DNA from 3 places in the Romboutsia sp. 1001216sp1 genome. Region 3 is predicted to be linked to each of the others. Evidence: predicted binding sites of a transcription regulator. Region 3 holds the regulator's gene; each other region holds the start of a gene.
What was found. The regulator HrcA, encoded in region 3, represses chaperone genes, less so after heat shock. The targets are predictions, from matches to a motif close to TTAGCACTCNNNNNNNNNGAGTGCTAA.
Positions count from the first base shown of each region.

Region 1: the regulator HrcA is predicted to act here: its motif matches at 1,692-1,718, upstream of ABHC41_RS10645 (co-chaperone GroES).
Region 2: the regulator HrcA is predicted to act here: its motif matches at 3,872-3,898, upstream of clpB (ATP-dependent chaperone ClpB).

Region 1 covers NZ_JBDPHA010000010.1:46,291-53,166, forward strand. The annotation lists gene groL (chaperonin GroEL) at 1-1,314, opposite strand, end outside; gene ABHC41_RS10645 (co-chaperone GroES) at 1,333-1,617, opposite strand; gene cls (cardiolipin synthase) at 1,772-3,262, opposite strand; gene ABHC41_RS10655 (DNA glycosylase) at 3,279-4,154, opposite strand; gene ABHC41_RS10660 (deoxynucleoside kinase) at 4,330-4,998, shown strand; gene ABHC41_RS10665 (deoxynucleoside kinase) at 4,986-5,639, shown strand; gene ABHC41_RS10670 (sodium:proton antiporter) at 5,813-6,876, shown strand, end outside.
Region 2 covers NZ_JBDPHA010000007.1:47,916-54,791, reverse strand. The annotation lists gene ABHC41_RS08405 (Na/Pi cotransporter family protein) at 1-991, shown strand, start outside; gene ytaF (sporulation membrane protein YtaF) at 1,030-1,647, opposite strand; gene ABHC41_RS08395 (hypothetical protein) at 1,822-2,409, shown strand; gene ABHC41_RS08390 (Bax inhibitor-1 family protein) at 2,499-3,164, shown strand; gene ABHC41_RS08385 (hypothetical protein) at 3,317-3,745, shown strand; gene clpB (ATP-dependent chaperone ClpB) at 3,975-6,572, shown strand; gene ABHC41_RS08375 (helix-turn-helix transcriptional regulator) at 6,761-6,876, shown strand, end outside.
Region 3 covers NZ_JBDPHA010000001.1:504,797-511,672, forward strand. The annotation lists gene dnaJ (molecular chaperone DnaJ) at 1-757, opposite strand, end outside; gene dnaK (molecular chaperone DnaK) at 906-2,744, opposite strand; gene grpE (nucleotide exchange factor GrpE) at 2,901-3,458, opposite strand; gene hrcA (heat-inducible transcriptional repressor HrcA) at 3,477-4,493, opposite strand; gene hemW (radical SAM family heme chaperone HemW) at 4,593-5,735, opposite strand; gene ABHC41_RS02620 (amino acid permease) at 5,885-6,876, opposite strand, start outside.

The sequences.
Region 1 (6,876 bases), on a different contig from region 3:
ACCTAATTGTACTTCACCTTCTAGTGTCTCTATTAATTTATCTACAACTGGTATAACACTTACCAATGCAGTACCACCACCAGCAACTATACCTTCTTCTACAGCCGCTCTTGTAGCGTTAAGTGCATCTTCTATTCTTAATTTTCTTTCTTTCATTTCAACTTCTGTAGCAGCTCCAACCTTTATTACAGCTACTCCACCAGCAAGTTTAGCTAATCTTTCCATTAACTTTTCTGTATCAAATTCAGAAGTAGTTTCTTCTACTTGATGTTTTATTTGATTAACTCTGTTTTCTATAGCTACCTTATCACCAAATCCATCTACTATTGTAGTACTTTCTTTAGTAACTTTTACAGAACCAGCTCTACCTAACATAGTTAAGTCAGCTTCTTTTAGGTCATATCCTAATTCGTCAGATATAACAGTTCCTCCTGTAAGTATAGCTATATCTTCAAGCATCGCTTTTCTTCTATCTCCAAATCCTGGAGCCTTAACAGCAACAACTTCAAATGTTCCTCTTAATTTATTAACTACTAATGTAGATAATGCTTCTCCATCTACATCTTCAGCTATTATTAATAACTTCTTACCTTGTTGAACGATTTGCTCAAGAACTGGTAATATATCTTGTATATTAGATATTTTTCTATCTGTTATTAATATATATGGATCATTTAATACAGCTTCCATCTTATCTACATCTGTTACCATGTAAGCAGATACAAATCCTCTATCAAATTGCATACCTTCAACAGCATCTAATTCTGTATGCATAGTTTTAGATTCTTCAACTGTTATAACTCCATCTTTTCCTACTATTTCCATAGCTTCTGCTATTAACTTACCAACTTCTTCGTCTCCAGCAGATATAGAAGCAACTTGAGATATAGATTCTTTAGTTTCTATAGTTCTTGATTGTTTCTTTAATTCTTCAACTGCTACTTCAACAGCTTTTTGTATACCTTTTCTTAGTAATACTGGGTTAGCTCCAGCAGTTACATTTTTTAATCCTTCTCTTATTATAGCTTGAGCAAGTACTGTTGCAGTTGTAGTACCATCTCCAGCTACATCATTAGTCTTAGTGGCAACTTCTTTAACTAATTGAGCTCCCATATTTTCAAATCTATCTTCTAACTCTATTTCCTTAGCTATTGTAACACCATCATTAGTTATAAGAGGTGCACCAAATTTCTTATCTAATATAACATTTCTTCCTTTAGGTCCTAATGTAACCTTAACTGTATCTGCTAATTTGTTAACACCATTTTCTAAAGCTTTTCTTGAATCTTGTGCAAATTTTATTTCTTTAGCCATTTCTATCCCCTCCTATTATTATTCAACTACTGCTAGTATTTCACTTTGTCTTAATATTGTGTACTCTTGCCCATCTATTTTAACTTCTGTCCCTGCATATTTTTGGAATAAAACTTTATCTCCAACTTTTAATTCCATAACTATTTCTTTTCCGTCAACTATTCCACCTGGTCCTACTTCTAAAACTTCAGCCATTTGTGGCTTTTCTTTAGCAGCTCCTGGTAAAACTATACCACTTGCAGTTTTTTCTTCTGCTTCTAACATTTTAATAACTACCCTGTCAGCTAATGGTCTTATTTTCATATTTTTCCCTCCTAAATGAATTGTAAATATGTAAAAATTCTAATATCTAAAATATATTATAAACAAAATAATTGTTATCACTCTTTAAGTTAGAGTGCTAACAATTATTATAATATATTAACTTCCCATATTTTTCAATAGTTTTTGTTAAATTTTATAATATAGGCGAGAACAACCTAGCTATTGATTCTCTAACCTTTTTACCTAATTTTCGCTTAGAAAATTCATCTAATGTTAACTCTTCACTACTATTTAAATCCTCAAAAAAATCTTTATTCATTCTTTCTACAATTTTTTTGTCATATATAAATGCATTTATTTCAAAATTAAGCATAAAACTTCTTAAATCCATATTAGCAGAGCCTGTAGATGCTATTTTATCATCTATTGTCATTATTTTAGAGTGTATAAATCCCTTTGTATATAAGTAGACTTTACCTCCTGACTTTAATATATCATCAAAGTATGAGTAAGAAGCATTGTTAACTATCTTATGATCAGCTATCTTAGGGAATACTATCCTTACATCAACTCCACTTAGCGCTGCACTTTTAAGTGCTATAAGTATACTTTCATCTGGTATAAAATAAGGAGTTTCTATATAAATACTTTTTTTAGCTTGGCAAATAGCTGAGAAATAAGCATATCGTATAGATTCCCAATCACTATCAGGTCCACTAGCTATTATTTGAACCATACTATTACCACATCTTTGAGGACTTGGGAAATATTTATCTTCTGTTATTATCTCTTTTGTTGTATAGTACCAATCTGTTAAGAATATCATTTGTAACATATACACTGAGGTTCCTTCTATTTTTATGTGGGTATCTCTCCAGTATCCAAACTTTTTGTTCTTACCCATATATTCATCCCCTATATTTAGGCCACCAGTGTATCCAATTTTCCCATCTATTATAGCTATCTTTCTATGATTTCTATAATTTAGCTTTCCACCTGTCAATGGAAATTTAGCTGGTAAGAATGCTACTATTTCTATTCCATTTTCCTTCATTTCATTAAAAAACTTTCTGTAAAACCAAAACCTCCAACATCCTACATCGTCATATAATATTCTTATCTTTACACCCTCATTGGATTTTTTGATTAATAAATCTTTTAATTCTCTTCCTATTTCACTATCTTTTATAATGAAGTACTCTAAATGTATATGATTTTTTGCATTTTTTATGTCTTCTAGAAGATTTTTAAATTTTTGATTTCCATCAATATATACACTTACTTTATTATTCGTCGTAAATGGAAGTTTTCCTGTATTAAGTAGTAAACTTATTACCCTTTTTTTGCTATAGTCTTCTATATTTTCATTTAATAATTGATTTGTATTAATTGTACTTTGTTCTGTATTTGCAATTTCCTCTATTCGCTCTAGATTTTCAAATACCTTTTCTTCTCTTATACTACTTGCTAGCTTTTGTGTTTTAAATAATTTCCTCTTCCTCATATTTCTCCCTAATATAGCATATATAACTAAACCTATTCCTGGAAGTAATATAAAAATGAGTAACCATGTAACAGTTCTAGCAGGATCTCTATTCTCAAGTATTATTGACATAGAAATAATCGCCCCAACAATATACGATATGGTTAAGTAGCTTAAAAACAAAAAAACTCCAATACTCATAATTTCTACCTCATCTTTATCTGCCTATACCAAGCTCCCTTGCATAATAGAATAAATATTGTTGTGCAAACCCGGCTAAATTACCAAACTTATCAATAGCATAAGTTCTCATTTTAGGTAAACTCATATCTTCACTTACATAAAATTCTTGCATAACTCTTTTTACCCATACATCAACAGGGAAAGTATCATACTTTTGCATTCCAAATAAAGCTATACAGTCAGCTACCTTTGGTCCTACTCCATTGAATTTTTTTAATTCTTTTATGCAATCATCAGTGCTTAAACTTGTATATCCAGATATATTTTCATTATCTTTTATTACACTCTCAGTTGTACTTTTTATGTATTTATCTCTAAACCCAGTCTGACATGCTCTTATTTCTTCTTGCGAAGCTTTGTTTAATTCTTCTGGTGTTGGAAAAGCATAATAATCCTTACCTCTATAATTTCCAATATAAGTTCCATAATTTCTTGATAGATTTTCTATTGCTTTTTGTATCATTGGGATCCTATTATTAGAAGATATTATAAATGAAATCAACATTTCCCATCCATCTTGTTTTAATATCCTTATACCATAACCAAACTCAGATGCCTTATTTAAATGTTCATCCATGTTTTTTAAAGTATTTTTTATATCTGTGTAATTTGTTCCCAAATCAAAGTAATTATACCAAATCTCTTCAAAATCCTTTAAATTTGTATTATCTAAGTATATTTTATTGTCTTTTTCAGATACATTTATCACTCTACCTTTTGCAACTCCAGTATATGAGTTATCTGCTTCTTTATGCCATCTAAAGCATTGCCCACATTCAAATATATGCTTAGGATTAAAATCTGCTACACCTTCTAATATTACTGTATTATTTTCTTCATAAACCTTCATTTATATATACTCCTTTTTTATGATTATTCTTAATAATACTAATTTACCCATATTTTATATAAATTAAATCTTCTTATATTCTATCTATCAAATTTTTCCTAAAAATTCTAGAGTAGAATTTAAAATTTTTTTCTGATAAAATACAAAAGATATTATTTTTAGAAGGTGATTTCATATGAAAAATAGAGGAATATTTATTGCTATAGAGGGGCCTATCGGTGTTGGGAAAACTACTTTAGCAACTATACTTAATGAACATTTCGGTTATACTCTTCTTAGAGAAATTGTAGAAGAGAATCCTTTTTTATCAAAATTTTATACTGATATTAAAGAATATGCTTTACAAACAGAAGCATTTTTTCTATTTAATAGGGTAAAACAATTAGAAGATATAGAAAAAAATCAATTAAATAAGTCTCATGGAGTTGTTAGTGATTACCATATAATAAAAAATCTTATATTTGCTGGTATAACACTTGATAATAATCAATTCCATAGATATAAGCAAATGTACAATATATTTGTAAATGATTTGCCTCAACCAGATATAGTTATCTACTTAAACTCTAATACAGATGTCTTAATGAAAAGGATAGCTATGAGAGATAGAAGCTTTGAAAGACAAATGGATAGAAATTATATACATGAGCTAAGCACAGAATATAAATATTATTTTAACCCTTTATCTATAAAGCATAACTTTGTAGGTAAAGAGCCATTGATAATTGAAATAGATAATTCAAACCTAGATTTCTTAAATAAAGAAGAAGATAGACAATTTATAATAGATAAAGTAGAAAATGCAATAAAGGCATTAGAAGGAGAAACAGCATGTTTAATTTAGTAAATCAATGTAATAAGCCTCTAAATAGGGACTTATTCATAACAGTGGCAGGAAATGTTGGTGCAGGAAAATCAACTTTAACAAAGATAATTGGTGAAAAATTAAATTTTGAAACTCATTTTGAAAAGGTTGATGGAAATCCATACTTAGAGGATTTCTATAAAGATCAAAAAAAATGGGGATTCCACCTTCAGTTATATTTCTTAGCCCAAAGATTTAAACAACAAAAGGAAATAGACTGTAATGGGTTAAACAATATACAAGACAGAAGTATATATGAAGATGTAGAAATATTCGCTAGAAATTTATATGATAATGGGAAAATGACTAAAAGAGATTATATAACTTATAGGGATTTATTTAATGACATGGTTCCTCACCTTAGAAGACCTGACTTAATGATATACTTAGATGGTTCTATAGATACTATAGTTCATAGAATAGGGCTTAGGGGTCGTGAAATGGAAAAAGCCGTTGATATAGAATATTGGAAGAACCTTCACAACAGATATGAAAAATGGATAGCTGAATATGATCAGTCACCTGTGCTATATGTAAATATAGATAAGGTAGATTTAGTAAATAATCCAGAGCATGTAGATATGTTATGCCATGAAATAAAGAGAATTTTAGGAATGTAGTATAAACTACATTCCTTTTTATATGAACAATCTTTAATTCAGTATATATTTAAAGTAAACTATTTGATAATATTTTAATAATATTAGACAGTTACATTTTTCAAAAATATTAATACTATAAAAAATAATATTATTTTTATAGTATTAATATTTTAAAAGGTGAGGTGTTTTAAATGGAAGATTCTATTCAAATTATAGCAAGTAATAACTTACTTATAACTTTTTCAATTATTGCTATGACCGGTATTGTCTGCAGTAAATTAAGTGAATCATTAAAAATCCCTGATGTTGTTTTATTTTTACTAGCAGGTATTTTACTAGGACCTTATTTTCTTGAAATGATAGATCTTAGTTATTTTGAACTAGAAAAGCAACTTATCCTTACTTTCGGTTCTGCCTTCATACTTTATTTAGGTGGAAAAGAGATTAATTTAAAAATATTAAAAAATGTAAAAATAACTGTTTTTTTACTTTCTACATTAGGTGTTATTATTTCATCTATTTTAGTAAGTCAATTTGTAAAATTTAACTTTCAAATTCCTTTTATTACGGCTCTACTCATAGGTTCAATAATTTCATCTACTGACCCTGCTACATTAGTACCTATTTTTAATAAAATTAAAGTTAAAGATAAGGTGTCACAAACAGTTATAAGTGAATCGGCATTTAATGATGCTACAGGGGCTATTTTGACTTCTGCAATTGTTACCATTTTACTTTCTGGTAAGTTTTCTTTGACACAAAATATATGGGATTTATCCATAATGATTATTGTAGGTTCTTTAGTTGGTTGTATTACTGGTATTGTACTTTTAAAACTAGTCAATGATAAACCTTATGGTGTTTTTAAGGACTTTGCTCCAATAATATCTATCCTTTCAGTTATTATAGCTTATGAAATTGCAACTAAATTTGGTGGAAGTGGATATATGGCTTGCTTTATAGTTGGAATAATTACGGGTAATAAAAAAAATTTCAAAATTTGGCTATCTCAAAAATCATACGATGCCGATTTTTATGTTGCTGAAACCCTCGGAACTTTATGCCGTATGGCTATATTCATTATTTTAGGTAGTCAAGTTGAATTAGTTGTATTATCAAAATATTTCCTACCATCATTATTGGTTGTTTTAGCATTTATTTTTATAATAAGACCAATCTGTATTCTAATATGTGCTCTCCCAGACAGAAAAGCAATGTGGACAAAAAAAGAATTGTTATTTATGATGTGGGTGAG
Region 2 (6,876 bases), on a different contig from region 3:
ATTATATGGTGAAAATATCGGGACTTGCGTTACTTCATTAATATCAAGTATAGGTGCTAGTAAGAACGCTAAAAGAGCTGCTACAATGCATTTAACATTTAATGTAATAGGGACATTGGTATTTATGTTATTACTAAGTAAGCCAATAACAATGGTAGTTACACACTTAGATCCAAATGATGTGAGTAGACAAATAGCTAATGCACATACTTTATTTAATATAACTAACGTTATACTACTATTACCTTTTTCTAAGTTAATAGTAAAACTTACTATGAAGTTAGTTCCAGAGAAAGAAGATGAAATAGAAGAGAGAAAAACTGTTAAATTCTTAGATGAAAGAATATTAGAAACACCATCTATAGCTTTATCAAATACTATTAAAGAGACTTTAAGAATGGGTGAAAAAGCTAAGAAAGCTCTGATTTGTTCAATGGAAGGTGTGCTTGAAATGTCAGATACTAAAATAAAAAAGGCATTTAATGAAGAAATAAAGATAAATGAATTACAAAAAGCTATACTAAGTTTCTTACTAAAGCTATCTAAAACAACTTTAAATGATGATTCAAGAGAAGGTGTTGACTATCTATTCAATACTGTAAATGATATAGAAAGAATAGGAGATCATGCTGAAAATATAGCTGAATTATCAGAAATAATATTAACTAAAGAATTAAAATTATCTGATGAATGTAAAGGTGAGTTAACTGAAATATACAACAAAGTATTAAGCACATATACTTATGCACTTGAATCTTTAGAATCTAATAATGTGGATTTAGCATTAAGAGTTGTCAAAATGGAAGAACAAGTTGATATAATGGAAAAAGTATGTCGTCAAAATCATATGAAAAGATTAGATGAGAGTGTATGCACAATAGATAATGGAGTTGTTTATTTAGATATAGTAAGTAATTTAGAGAGAATATCTGACCATTCAGTAAATATAGCTCAACAAGTTATAAAAGCAAACAGTAATAAAGTAGCATAAGTCAAAAGAGTTATCTCAAGTATGAGATAACTCTTTTTTTATCTTATAAATGCAAGAGCTATAAGCATTACTCCTGATAACCAAGACAAATTAATATGGCTAATCTTATTAATATGACAACCTACTATACAACCAAATAGTAAAGATAAAAATCCAATAATTAAAGATAATAATAAAACTTCTGCATAATTAATATATCCTAAACTGCTTCCAAATCCAACTGCTAAACTATCTAAAGAAAGAGCTATTGCAAGATAAAAAGCTTCTTTAGGTGTAAGCATTTTAGATTTATCATAATCTGCTTTAGTTTCATCCGCATAAATTTCAAGTACAAACTTAAAATCAAATAATTTAAATGTTAGAGGAGCTTGATTATTATATATTTTATCTATATAGCTTTTAATTATACATTCAAATAATCTAAATATGCCAAGCCCTAATAACAATAAAAAGCTTAATAAGGATGCTATATTGGCTGATAGTAAATCTTTAAACAAAGATCCCAAAAATAAAGAAATACCTAAAGTAATTGTAGATACTAATGTTATTATAGATGCCGATTTAAAAGGAATTTTAATTTTATTTGTACCATAAGCAACACTAGCTACAAATGTATCTAATGAAAGTGATAGCACCAAGAGAAGAGATTGTAGCATTGGATGACACCCCCAAAATATTTAACTAATATTAAGATATTAATTAATTCGTATTTTGTTAACTATAAAATATTATAAATGTATAATTTATTTTGATTAAATTAAATAAGGTTGTAAATAGTTAGATTTTAGTGGTAAAATATAAATACTAAAATATTAAGAGGAGTTATATAAATGAAGTGCAATAAAAAAATAATATCATTAATTATAATATCATTAATGTCATTAGGTATTGTGGCTTGCGATAAAAATGATATACAAAAAGATCAAGAAAAGGCAGTATCTAATGTTGAAGAAAAATCAGACGAATCAATAAAAGAGATAGATAATATGCTATCTGAAATAAAAAACAAATATAAAGACTCTGTAGAAGAAATTGAAGATAAGGTTTCTATAGATAAGTCAAATAATACTAATCTAGATCAAAAGAAGATATCTAATTATACTAACAAAATATTGAGTTTAGATGATATGAAATTAAGAGACATAGAAAATAAACTTACATCAATTGATGAACTTGCTAACATAGGAGATGACAAATTAAAAACTTTGATAGGTAAATACAAAAATAATTTATCTGAAAATTTAGATGATTTTATAAAAGATATTAATTTAAGTAATTATTTAGATAAAGAAAAAGAATTACAAAGTGATATTAACTCTATAAAATCTAAAATAGAAAATACTAAAGAAAACCTAACAAATGTAGCGAATGATAAAGTAAATAAAATTTCTGATAGCATAAGTAATATAATCAACTAATTTGATACAAATTATTTCATATAATATAAATTTAACAATATATGGTATAATACATATATAGTTTTTTATAATATATGGAGATGATAAAAATGCATAAAGAAATTACAAACCCAATGGCTGATATTTTTAAATATCTAGCAATATCTATACTATTTATGTTTATAGGGTTTGCATTTGGGCAAGCTTTTATTCCTATAAGTGTTGTTCAAGTAGCAAATTTAATATTACCATTTTTAATAATAGGTTTACTTATAATGGCAATATTATCTAAGAAAAGTATAATACCTAGAAGTTTTTCTATGAACTATGTTTACTTATTTACATTTATAGATGGTATACTTTTATATCCACTATTATCTTTTTACTTACAAAGTTTAGGAACATCTATAGTAATTAATGCTTTACTTGGAACTTGTATATTATTTGGTATACTAGCCTTTATATCTTATAGAAAGAAAGCTGGGCATTACCTAGGTATAGGATCTATATTATTTGCAGGTCTTATATCACTTTTACTTCTATGTATAATAAATATATTTATAGGTTCACAGACATTAAATATATTATATAGTGTTCTGGGTATATTAATATTCTCAGGATATATATTATATGATATAAGTCTAATAAAATATGACATAGAATCAGGAAACATAATAAGTAAGAATGATTTATCTATACATGTATTAAATCTTTATCTAGACTTTGTAAATATCTTACTAGATTTATTAAATTTAATATATGAATTCAAAGATTAATAAATAAAAAGACTAGATTATACTAATTAGTATAATCTAGTCTTTTTATTTATCCTTAAATCCTTATATATTTGCAATAATTTAATTCTAAATAACCTTCATATAATTATTAAATATAGGAATACTATTATTATATAACTCAGGAGGAAACTATGGGAAAATATAAATTAGACTATTTCGCTAAATATTATTTCTTTGAAGAAGAAGACTTTCTAAAAGAGGAAGAGGGAGAGTATATATTAAATAGAATAAAGGAAAGCAATAGATTTGATTATAAGGGATATTCTTATAAATATACTAAATATAATAATATATCTAAGGGTTGTACTCAAAAAAATGTAGATGTGGAAATTCCTAAGGAAAGTATAGATATAATATTAAACGGAGATAGAGTACACCTTGATTTAATATACAAATTTTACACAAAGAAATTAGAGGATCATATTAGAATAACTACTAGAATAAGTGAAAAAACAAAAGAGGTTTCTTGTCTTTTATATATAGATTATATTCAGGCTAATGATTTTATAAAGGAATTAGAAAACATTAAAAAATTACAAGAATATAATATGAAAAGCTAAAGTAAAAGCACCTATTCCAATGAATTGTAATAGGTGCTTTTACTTTTATATATTTTATATTGACAAATAAGATAAAAAACTATTGACAAAGTATTTTTATAGGAGTATATTGTAGTTAATAAATTATTAGCACTCAACTCAATAGAGTGCTAATAAGAAAATTCTAAATAAAATAAATAATTAAGATTTTACTGAAAATAATATATATTATGATAGTGGAGGGATACATATGGATATAGAAAGAATGACTGTAAGGGTACAAAAAGCTTTAAATGAAGCTTATAATATAGGTGTTAAAAACCATAATCAACAAATAGATGTTATACACTTATTAAGTGCATTAGTCAATCAAGAGGATGGACTTATACCTAATATATTAGAAAAAATGGGTGTATCAGTAGATTCAGTAAAAAATAGTATAGATATGGAACTGAGCAAATTACCTCAAATTCATGGAGAAGGTATAAGTTCACAAGGTGTTACAGCTACAAGAAGAATAAATGAAATTTTAATAAAAGCAGAAGAAATATCTAAAGAATTTAAAGATTCTTATATAAGTGTAGAACATGTAATGCTTGCTATGATAGATATGGAAGGTAATACACCAGTAGGAAAAGTATTAAGACAATACAATATAAATAAAAGTAATTTCTTAGAAGTACTATCACAAGTTCGTGGAAGTCAAAGAGTAGAAACTCAAGATCCTGAAGGCACTTATGAAGCACTAACTAGATATGGAACTAATTTAGTAGATTTAGCTAAGAAAAATAAATTAGATCCAGTTATAGGTCGTGACGAAGAAATAAGAAGAGTTATAAGAATATTATCAAGAAGAACTAAAAATAATCCAGTACTTATAGGTGAACCTGGTGTTGGTAAAACTGCAATAGTTGAAGGATTAGCAGAAAGAATAGTTCGTGGAGATGTACCAGAAGGACTTAAGGATAAAGTTATTTATGCACTAGATATGGGTTCATTAATAGCAGGTGCAAAATATAGAGGGGAATTTGAAGAAAGATTAAAAGCAGTACTTAAAGAAGTTCAATCTTCAGAAGGAAAAATAATACTATTTATAGATGAGATACACACAATAGTAGGTGCTGGTAAAACTGATGGAGCAATGGATGCTGGTAACCTAATAAAACCAATGTTAGCTCGTGGAGAACTTAATTGTATAGGTGCTACTACATTTGATGAATATAGACAATATATAGAAAAAGATAAAGCACTTGAAAGACGTTTCCAACCAGTTATAGCAGAGGAACCAAGTGTATCAGATACTATATCTATACTTCGTGGGCTTAAAGAAAGATTTGAAATACATCATGGTATAAGAATACATGATAACGCAATAGTAGCTGCTGCTAAATTATCAGATAGATATATACAAGATAGATACCTTCCTGATAAAGCAATAGACTTAATAGATGAAGCTGGTGCTATGATTAGAAGTGAGATAGATTCTTTACCAACAGAACTAGACACTGTAAGAAGAAGAATATTTACGCTTGAAACTGAAAAAGAAGCACTTCTTAAGGAAAATGATGAAAAAAGTAAAAATAGATTAGAAAATCTAGGAAAAGAGTTAGCAGAGTTAAAATCTAAGAATGATGAAATGACTGCTAAATATGAAAATGAGAAAAAACAAATACTTGATATAAGAAATTTAAAAGAGGAATTAGATAAGGCTAAAGGCGATGTTGAAAGATATGAAAGAGAATATGACTTTAACAAAGCAGCAGAATTAAAATATGGTATAATACCAAAGTTAGAAGAACAAATACAAAATCATGAAGAAAAAATGGCATCAAGTTATGAAAATGCATTATTAAAAGAAGAAGTAACAGAAAATGAAATATCTCAAATAGTAGCTAAATGGACTGGCATACCTGTAACTAAATTAGTAGAAGGTGAAAGAGAAAAGCTTCTTAAGTTAGAAGATGATCTTCACAAAAGAGTTATAGGACAAGATGAAGCAGTAACAGCAGTATCTAATGCAGTAATAAGAGCTCGTGCAGGACTTAAAGATGAGAAAAAACCAATAGGTTCATTCATATTCTTAGGGCCAACAGGAGTTGGTAAAACAGAGCTTGCTAAAACTTTAGCTAACAACTTATTTGATAGTGAAGACAACATTATAAGAATAGATATGAGTGAGTACATGGAAAAACATGCAGTATCTAGACTTATAGGACCTCCTCCAGGTTATGTAGGATATGAAGAAGGAGGTCAATTAACAGAAGCTGTTAGAAGACACCCATACTCTGTAATACTATTTGATGAAATAGAAAAAGCACATGAAGATGTATTTAATATATTCCTTCAGATATTAGATGATGGTAGACTTACTGATAATAAAGGTAAAACAGTAGACTTTAAAAATACACTTATAATAATGACATCAAACATAGGTAGTCATCATCTATTAGAAGCTGGTGAAAACATAGATGAATTTACAAAAGATATGGTTATGAATGAAATGAAACATAGATTTAAGCCAGAATTCTTAAATAGAGTTGATGATATAATAATGTTTAAGCCACTTAGTTTAGAAGGAATCAAAAAAATAATAGATATATTTGTAGATGCATTAAGAAAAAGACTTAGTGAAAAAAATATAGATATAAAAATAACTGATGGTGCTAAAGAAGTTATGGCAAAAGAAGGGTACGATCCAGTATATGGTGCTAGACCACTTAAGAGATATATATCAAATACATTAGAAACAAAAATAGCTAGAAAAATAATCTCTGGAGAAGTTTATAGCGGATGTACTGTAGTTATAGATGCCGATGGAGAAAATATAGAGGTATATACTAAAAACTAGTTAAATAAAATTGAAACCGCAAAAATAAAAGACTTAATAAGTTATAACTTATTAAGTCTTTTATTTTTATGTAAATGATAGTTTTAACCAATAGTTAAAAAATTTAATCAGAAGTTAATTATACGTCCATTGTTAACATACAAAACTTAATTTATACTATAAATATAACACATAAAAGGAGTAAATTAATGGAGAAAATAAAAATAGGGGAAAATATTAAGTTATTAAGAAGAAAGAAAAATATTACTCAAGAACAATTAGCAAGTATTATTGGAGTATCAATACCAGCAGTATCTAAGTGGGA
Region 3 (6,876 bases):
CACCTTTAGATCCAACTTCACCTTGACCTGATAATTTTATCATTTGTCCATCATCTATACCTGCTGGTATATCAACTTCTATAGTCTTAACTTTTCTATTATATCCCTTACCGTGACACTTTGGACATGGTGATTCTATAACTTCACCCTCTCCATTACAAGCACTACAAGGTCTGCTTGATGCTATGTTACCAAATGGAGTTCTTTGAACAGTTCTAACTTCTCCTGTACCATTGCATGTTGGACAAGTTTTCTTAGATGTTCCTGGCTTAGCTCCGCTTCCATGGCATTCTTCGCACTCTTCACTTCTATTTATCTTTACAGATACTTTCTTTCCAAATGCAGCTTCTTCAAAGCTTATACTAACACTTTGTTTTATATCTGCTCCACGCTCTGGACCTCTTCTTCTGGCTCTACCACTGCTAAATCCACCTCCGAATATATCACCAAACATGTCACCAAATATATCTTCAAATCCACCGAATCCTTGACCACCAAATCCTCCTTGGCCACCAAATCCTCCTTGACCGTTTACACCATCATGTCCGAATTGATCGTACATTTGTCTTTTACTATCATCTGATAATACTTCGTACGCTTCATTTATTTCCTTGAATTTTTCTTCTGCTTCTTTATCACCAGGATTTCTATCTGGGTGATACTTCATAGCAAGTTTTCTATATGCTTTTTTAAGGGCTTGAGCATCGGCACTTTTATCTACACCAAGCACCTCATAATAATCTCTCTTAGCACTCATTATTTGTCACCACCTTTATTATTACAAAATAATAGCTTGTAGAATATCATACTACAAGCTATTATTATTTTTAAGTATTAGTATATAACTATCTACTTATGAAAAGATACTCTTTTCTATTATATATTAAACTATATATTTTCGTAACCTATTTTTCGTCATTTACTTCTGTGAAGTCAGCATCTACAACGTTATCGTCTTGAGCACCTTGACCAGTTTCGCCACCCTGAGCCCCAGCCTCAGCTTGTGCTTGTTGATACATCATTTCAGAAACCTTATGGAATTTGTTCATAACTTCATCCATAGCTTTTCTTATTTCTTCACCTGTTGACTCTTCTTTATCTTTAACTGCCTTAAGTTCAGCTATTGCAGCTTCTATAGCACTCTTATCTTCAGCGCTTACTTTGTCACCTAATTCATTTAAAGTTTTTTCTGTTTGGTATATAGTTGAATCAGCTTGGTTTAATGCTTCTATTTTATCTTTCTTTTGCTTATCAGCTTCAGCATTCATTTCAGCTTCTTTAACTTTCTTTTCTATTTCTTCTTCACTTAAATTAGTTCCAGAAGTTATAGTAACTTTTTGCTCTTTTCCAGTTCCTAAGTCTTTAGCAGTAACGTGAACTATACCGTTAGCATCTATATCGAAAGTAACTTCTATTTGAGGTATTCCTCTTGGAGCTGGTGGTATATCAGTTAATTGGAATCTACCTAAAGTAGTGTTATCATATGACATACTTCTTTCACCTTGAAGAACATGTATATCAACAGCAGTTTGGTTATCAGCAGCAGTTGAGAATACTTGTGACTTCTTAGTTGGTATTGTAGTGTTTCTTTCTATTATTTTAGTCATTACGTTACCCATAGTTTCTATACCTAATGATAATGGAGTAACATCTAGAAGTAATAAATCATTAACATCTCCAGATAATACACCTGCTTGTATAGCAGCACCTGCAGCAACACATTCGTCTGGGTTTAATCCTTTGTGTGGCTCTTTTCCTATGAATTTCTTAACAGCTTCTTGAACAGCTGGTATTCTTGTAGAACCACCAACTAATAATACATCATCTATATCAGAAGTTGAAAGACCTGCATCTTGTAATGCCCTTCTTGTTGGTTCCATAGTTTTTTCTACTAAATGAGCAGTTAACTCATCAAACTTAGCTCTTGATATATCCATAGTTAAGTGTTTTGGACCTTCAGCAGTAGCTGTTATGAAAGGTAAGTTTACATTAGTTGTCATTGTTGATGATAACTCTTTTTTAGCCTTTTCAGCAGCTTCTTTTAATCTTTGAAGAGCCATATTATCATTTCTTAAGTCTACACCTTCAGCTTTTTTGAATTCTTCAGCTAAGTAGTCTATTAATACTTGGTCAAAGTCATCTCCACCTAATCTGTTGTTACCAGCAGTAGCTAAAACTTCGAAAGTTCCATCTCCTATTTCAAGAACTGAAACGTCAAATGTTCCTCCACCTAAGTCAAATACTAATATTTTTTTATCTTGGTCTAACTTATCCATACCATAAGCAAGTGCAGCAGCAGTTGGCTCATTTATTATTCTCTTAACATCAAGTCCTGCTATTCTACCTGCATCTTTTGTTGCTTGTCTTTGAGCATCTGTGAAGTATGCTGGAACTGTTATAACAGCTTCAGTTACAGGTTGCCCTAAGTAGCTTTCTGCGTCTGCTTTTAATTTTTGTAAGATTATAGCTGATATTTCTTGTGGTGTATAATCTTTACCATCTATATTAACTTTGTAATCTGTTCCCATGTGAGTTTTTATTGATATTATAGTTCTATCTGCATTTGTAACAGCTTGTCTTTTTGCAGGCTCCCCTACTATTCTGTCTCCGTCCTTAGTAAATGCTACTACTGATGGAGTAGTTCTCATACCTTCTGCATTAGTTATTATTTGTGGTTCTCCACCTTCTAATACTGCTACACAAGAGTTTGTTGTTCCTAAGTCAATTCCTATTATTTTTCCCATGACCAAATTCCTCCTAAATAATTTTTTATGATTTTTATTCTATATAGAATTTAGTTATTATTTATTTTATATATTTAAATATCTAAGTTCTAATTTTGCTAGAACATAAGATATATTTTAGCTAAATTCTTAAACTTTATTGCTATTTATATCAAACTAGCAAGATACTTTAACCATACTTGGTCTTAATACTTTATTTCCTAGTTTGTATCCTTTTTGAAGTACCATTACAACCTTATTTGCTTCAACTCCATCAACACTTTCTTGCATTACTGCTAAGTGTAAATTTGGATCAAAGTCTGCATTTTCAGCTTCTATTGCTTCAACTCCATACTTTGTAAGTATTCCTTGAAGTTGCTTATATACTAAGTCTATTCCTTGGTACATACTTCCTTCTTTGTCATCACAAGCTTCTAAAGCTCTTTCCATACTATCGATAACAGGTATTATATCGTTTAGTATTTTTTCATTTGCAAATAATCCTATAGTTTCTTTTTCTTCATTTGTTCTTCTTCTATAGTTTGCATATTCTGCTTGAAGTCTTTGATGCTTATCATTAAGAGCCTCTAATTCTTCTCTTAATTTATTTTCTTCTAATTTGTCATTTATATCTGTAACATTGTCTTCTACAACTTCCTCAGTCGTTTCTTCAATTTCACTTGAAGTTTCTAATTCTTCTTTTACATTTTCTTTTTCTAAATTATTTTCTTGCAATATGTTACACCCCTTAATCTATTTTTTGTTAAAAATCAAACTCATATAATTAACAATTGTATAAATCTTAGCATAGTCCATTCTTGTAGGCCCTATAAAACTTATACGCCCTACTAGATCTCTACTTATATTATAAGTTGCTGTAACTATACTACAATCTTGCGCTAACTCAAAATCATTATCACTACCAATGATTATATTAACATTATCCTTCTGTATACCTTTTGACTTAGCCATACTAGATATCATTTCCTTATGTTCTAGCATATGTAAAAATGACTTGGCCTTAAGTACATCATTAAATTCGGGATAGTTAAATATATTAGTTGCTCCACTTAGTGAAATTGATGTATCATCATTGGTATCAAAATTTAGTGCATCTATTAATTCATCTATTAACACTGCATGTTCACTTATTTCATATTTTATAAATGCTATAAGTTTTTCATCTAAATCAACTATACTTTTTCCTGATAATTTTCTAGTTAGATTGTCAGAAATTATGTTTAATTTTGATTGATCTAAATGAGTGTTAGTAGCTAAATTTACATTTTTTATATCACCTTTATCTGTAACAACTATTAATAAAATGTTGTTATCACTCATACTAACTAACTGTATGTGTTTTATAACACTTTGATTAACTAAGTTTTTAGTAACAGCTACAGTTGTATAATTAGTAATTTCTGATAATAGCTTAGAAGTCTCATGAATTAAATCTCTTATATCATTAACATTTTTATTTATACAACTCTCTATTAAAATTTTCTCTTCGTCACTAAGTTCACTTTGACTCATAAGAGAATCTACATAAAGCTTGTATCCTTTCTCAGATGGAACTCTACCTGCCGAGGTATGTGGCTGGATTAAATATCCTAATTCTTCAAGGTCAGCCATTTCATTCCTTATAGTGGCAGCACTTACACCTAAGTCATGTTTTTTTGATATAGTTCGTGAGCCTACAGCCTCAGCTGTTTCTATATAATCTTTAACTATAGCTTTGAGGATCTTTAATTTTCTTTCATTTAATTCCATCACCTTCACTCCTCGCTGTTAGCACTCACTACTTTCGAGTGCTAAAAAGATTATATATATTATATATCATTTTATTTTATTCTTGTCAACACTTTCTAATTAATTTATGAATTCAACAAATACAGAATTTGATATTTCTCGTCCCTTTTGGGTAAGCTTAATACCTACTTTACTTTCTTTTATTAAGTCTTTATTTTTCAAATCCTCAATTTGCTTATTATATTTATTTTTGAATTCTATATTAAATTCTTTTTTAAAGTCTTCAAAATATATCCCTTCATTCATTCTAAGTCCCATAAATATTTTTTCTTGTATTTTATCTTCTATACTTAAATTTTCTAAATTACTTATAGGTTTTTCATTTTTTTCTATCATATTATGATACTCATCTAGATTTTCTACATTATTATATCTACTATTTCCTAGATATCCAGATGCCCCTGCACCTAACCCTATATAATGATAACACTTCCAGTATAGTATATTATGCTTACACTCAAAACCTGGCTTTGAATAGTTTGATATTTCATATTGATTGTACCCATTTTGTTTTAGGTAATTTATTGTGTGATTATACATATTTATATCTGTATCTTCATCTATAAGTTCAAATTCATTGTCTTCATACATATCATATAACTTTGTGCCCTCTTCTAATATAAGTGAATAAGCTGATATATGTGATGGGTTTAATGAAATAATTTTTTCTAAGCTTTCTTTCCATTCATCAATGTTATGATTTGGAAGTGCATACATTAAATCTACATTTATATTATCAAAACCAACATCTAAAGCTTCTTTATAATTTTTCTCAAACTCTTCATATGTATGAATTCTTCCTATTTCCTTTAGTTTATTATTTTGTACTGCCTGAAGACCTATACTTAATCTGTTTACTCCACACTTTTTCATAGTTTCTAATTTTTCTCTTGTTAATGTTCCTGGATTGCACTCCATAGTTACTTCAGCATTATCCTTTATATTGAAGTTCTTATAAATATTATTAAATATTTCTTCAATTTCATTAGATGTTAGTATGCTTGGAGTTCCTCCCCCTAAAAATATACTACATATTTCTTTTTCATAATTTTCTTTTTCTATATCTTTCTTATAAAGTTCCATTTCCTTTTTTAAATCATCTATGTATCTTTTCTTTAAGTTTACATCTAATTTGTATGAATTAAAGTCACAGTAGTTACACTTACTCACACAAAATGGAATATGTATATATAATCCTAACATTTATTTTTCTCCTATTCATATATTGCTTACATTATTAAATATATTTTACTATATTATAACAATATATATGTGATAGTTGTTATCTATTTAAAAACGCTTTATTAATTTAAAATAGATAAAAGGCACCTAAATGTAAAGATGCCTTTTACTTATCTTAATTTAATTTTATAAGAATATACTAGTAAACCAATAAGTGTAACTATTATTCCTCCTAATGAAACTAAAGTCATTGTTATTAATTGATTTATTATAACAAAAAGTCCACCTAGTATAGCAACAATAGGAACAATTGGGTATAATGGAACCTTATAAGGTCTTACCATATCTGGTTTTTCTTTTCTAAGCTTAACTACTCCATAGAAAGTAAATATATAAAATACCCATATTATAAATATAGTTAGATCACTTAACAGGTTAAATTGTCCAGATAAAGCATATATACATCCAAGACCGGCTATTAACCAAATAGAGTTGTATGGAGAACCACCTTTATTTAACTTAGAAAATATTTTTGATCCTGGTAATAATCCCTCTTTTGAAAGTACATATGGTACCCTAGGTGCTGTAAGTAAATATCCATTTAGAGCACCAAATACTGATATTAGTATACCTATGGATATTAATTTTCCACCTGTATTTCCAAATATTTTTTGTGCGACAAGTGCAGCTGGAGCTACTGATGTAGCAAGTTCTGATGCTGGCGCTACCCATAAATATGCTAAGTTTATCAGTATATATACAGCCATAACTATTGATAAACCTCCAACTATAGCTAGAGGTAAATTTTTTTCTGGACTTTTCATTTCACCAGCTATAGCTCCAACATTTATCCAACCATCATAAGCAAATAGTGTAGCTATTAATACTTGTCCTAAAGATCCTATGACAGTGGTTTCACCTCCTACTAATGGTGTTAATATTGGGTTTCCATTTCCTTTTATAAATCCAAATATTATTATAAGTATTAAAGGTAATAACTTACAGATAGTAGATACAGTTTGTATAAATCCACCAAAAGATGATCCTACTGTATTTAGCAAAGCTATAAATATTATTATTCCTAAAGATGCTGGTAAAACTACTACCATATTTTGCGGACCATACCCCATAAGTTCTGATACCTGTTGCGAAAATATAACTG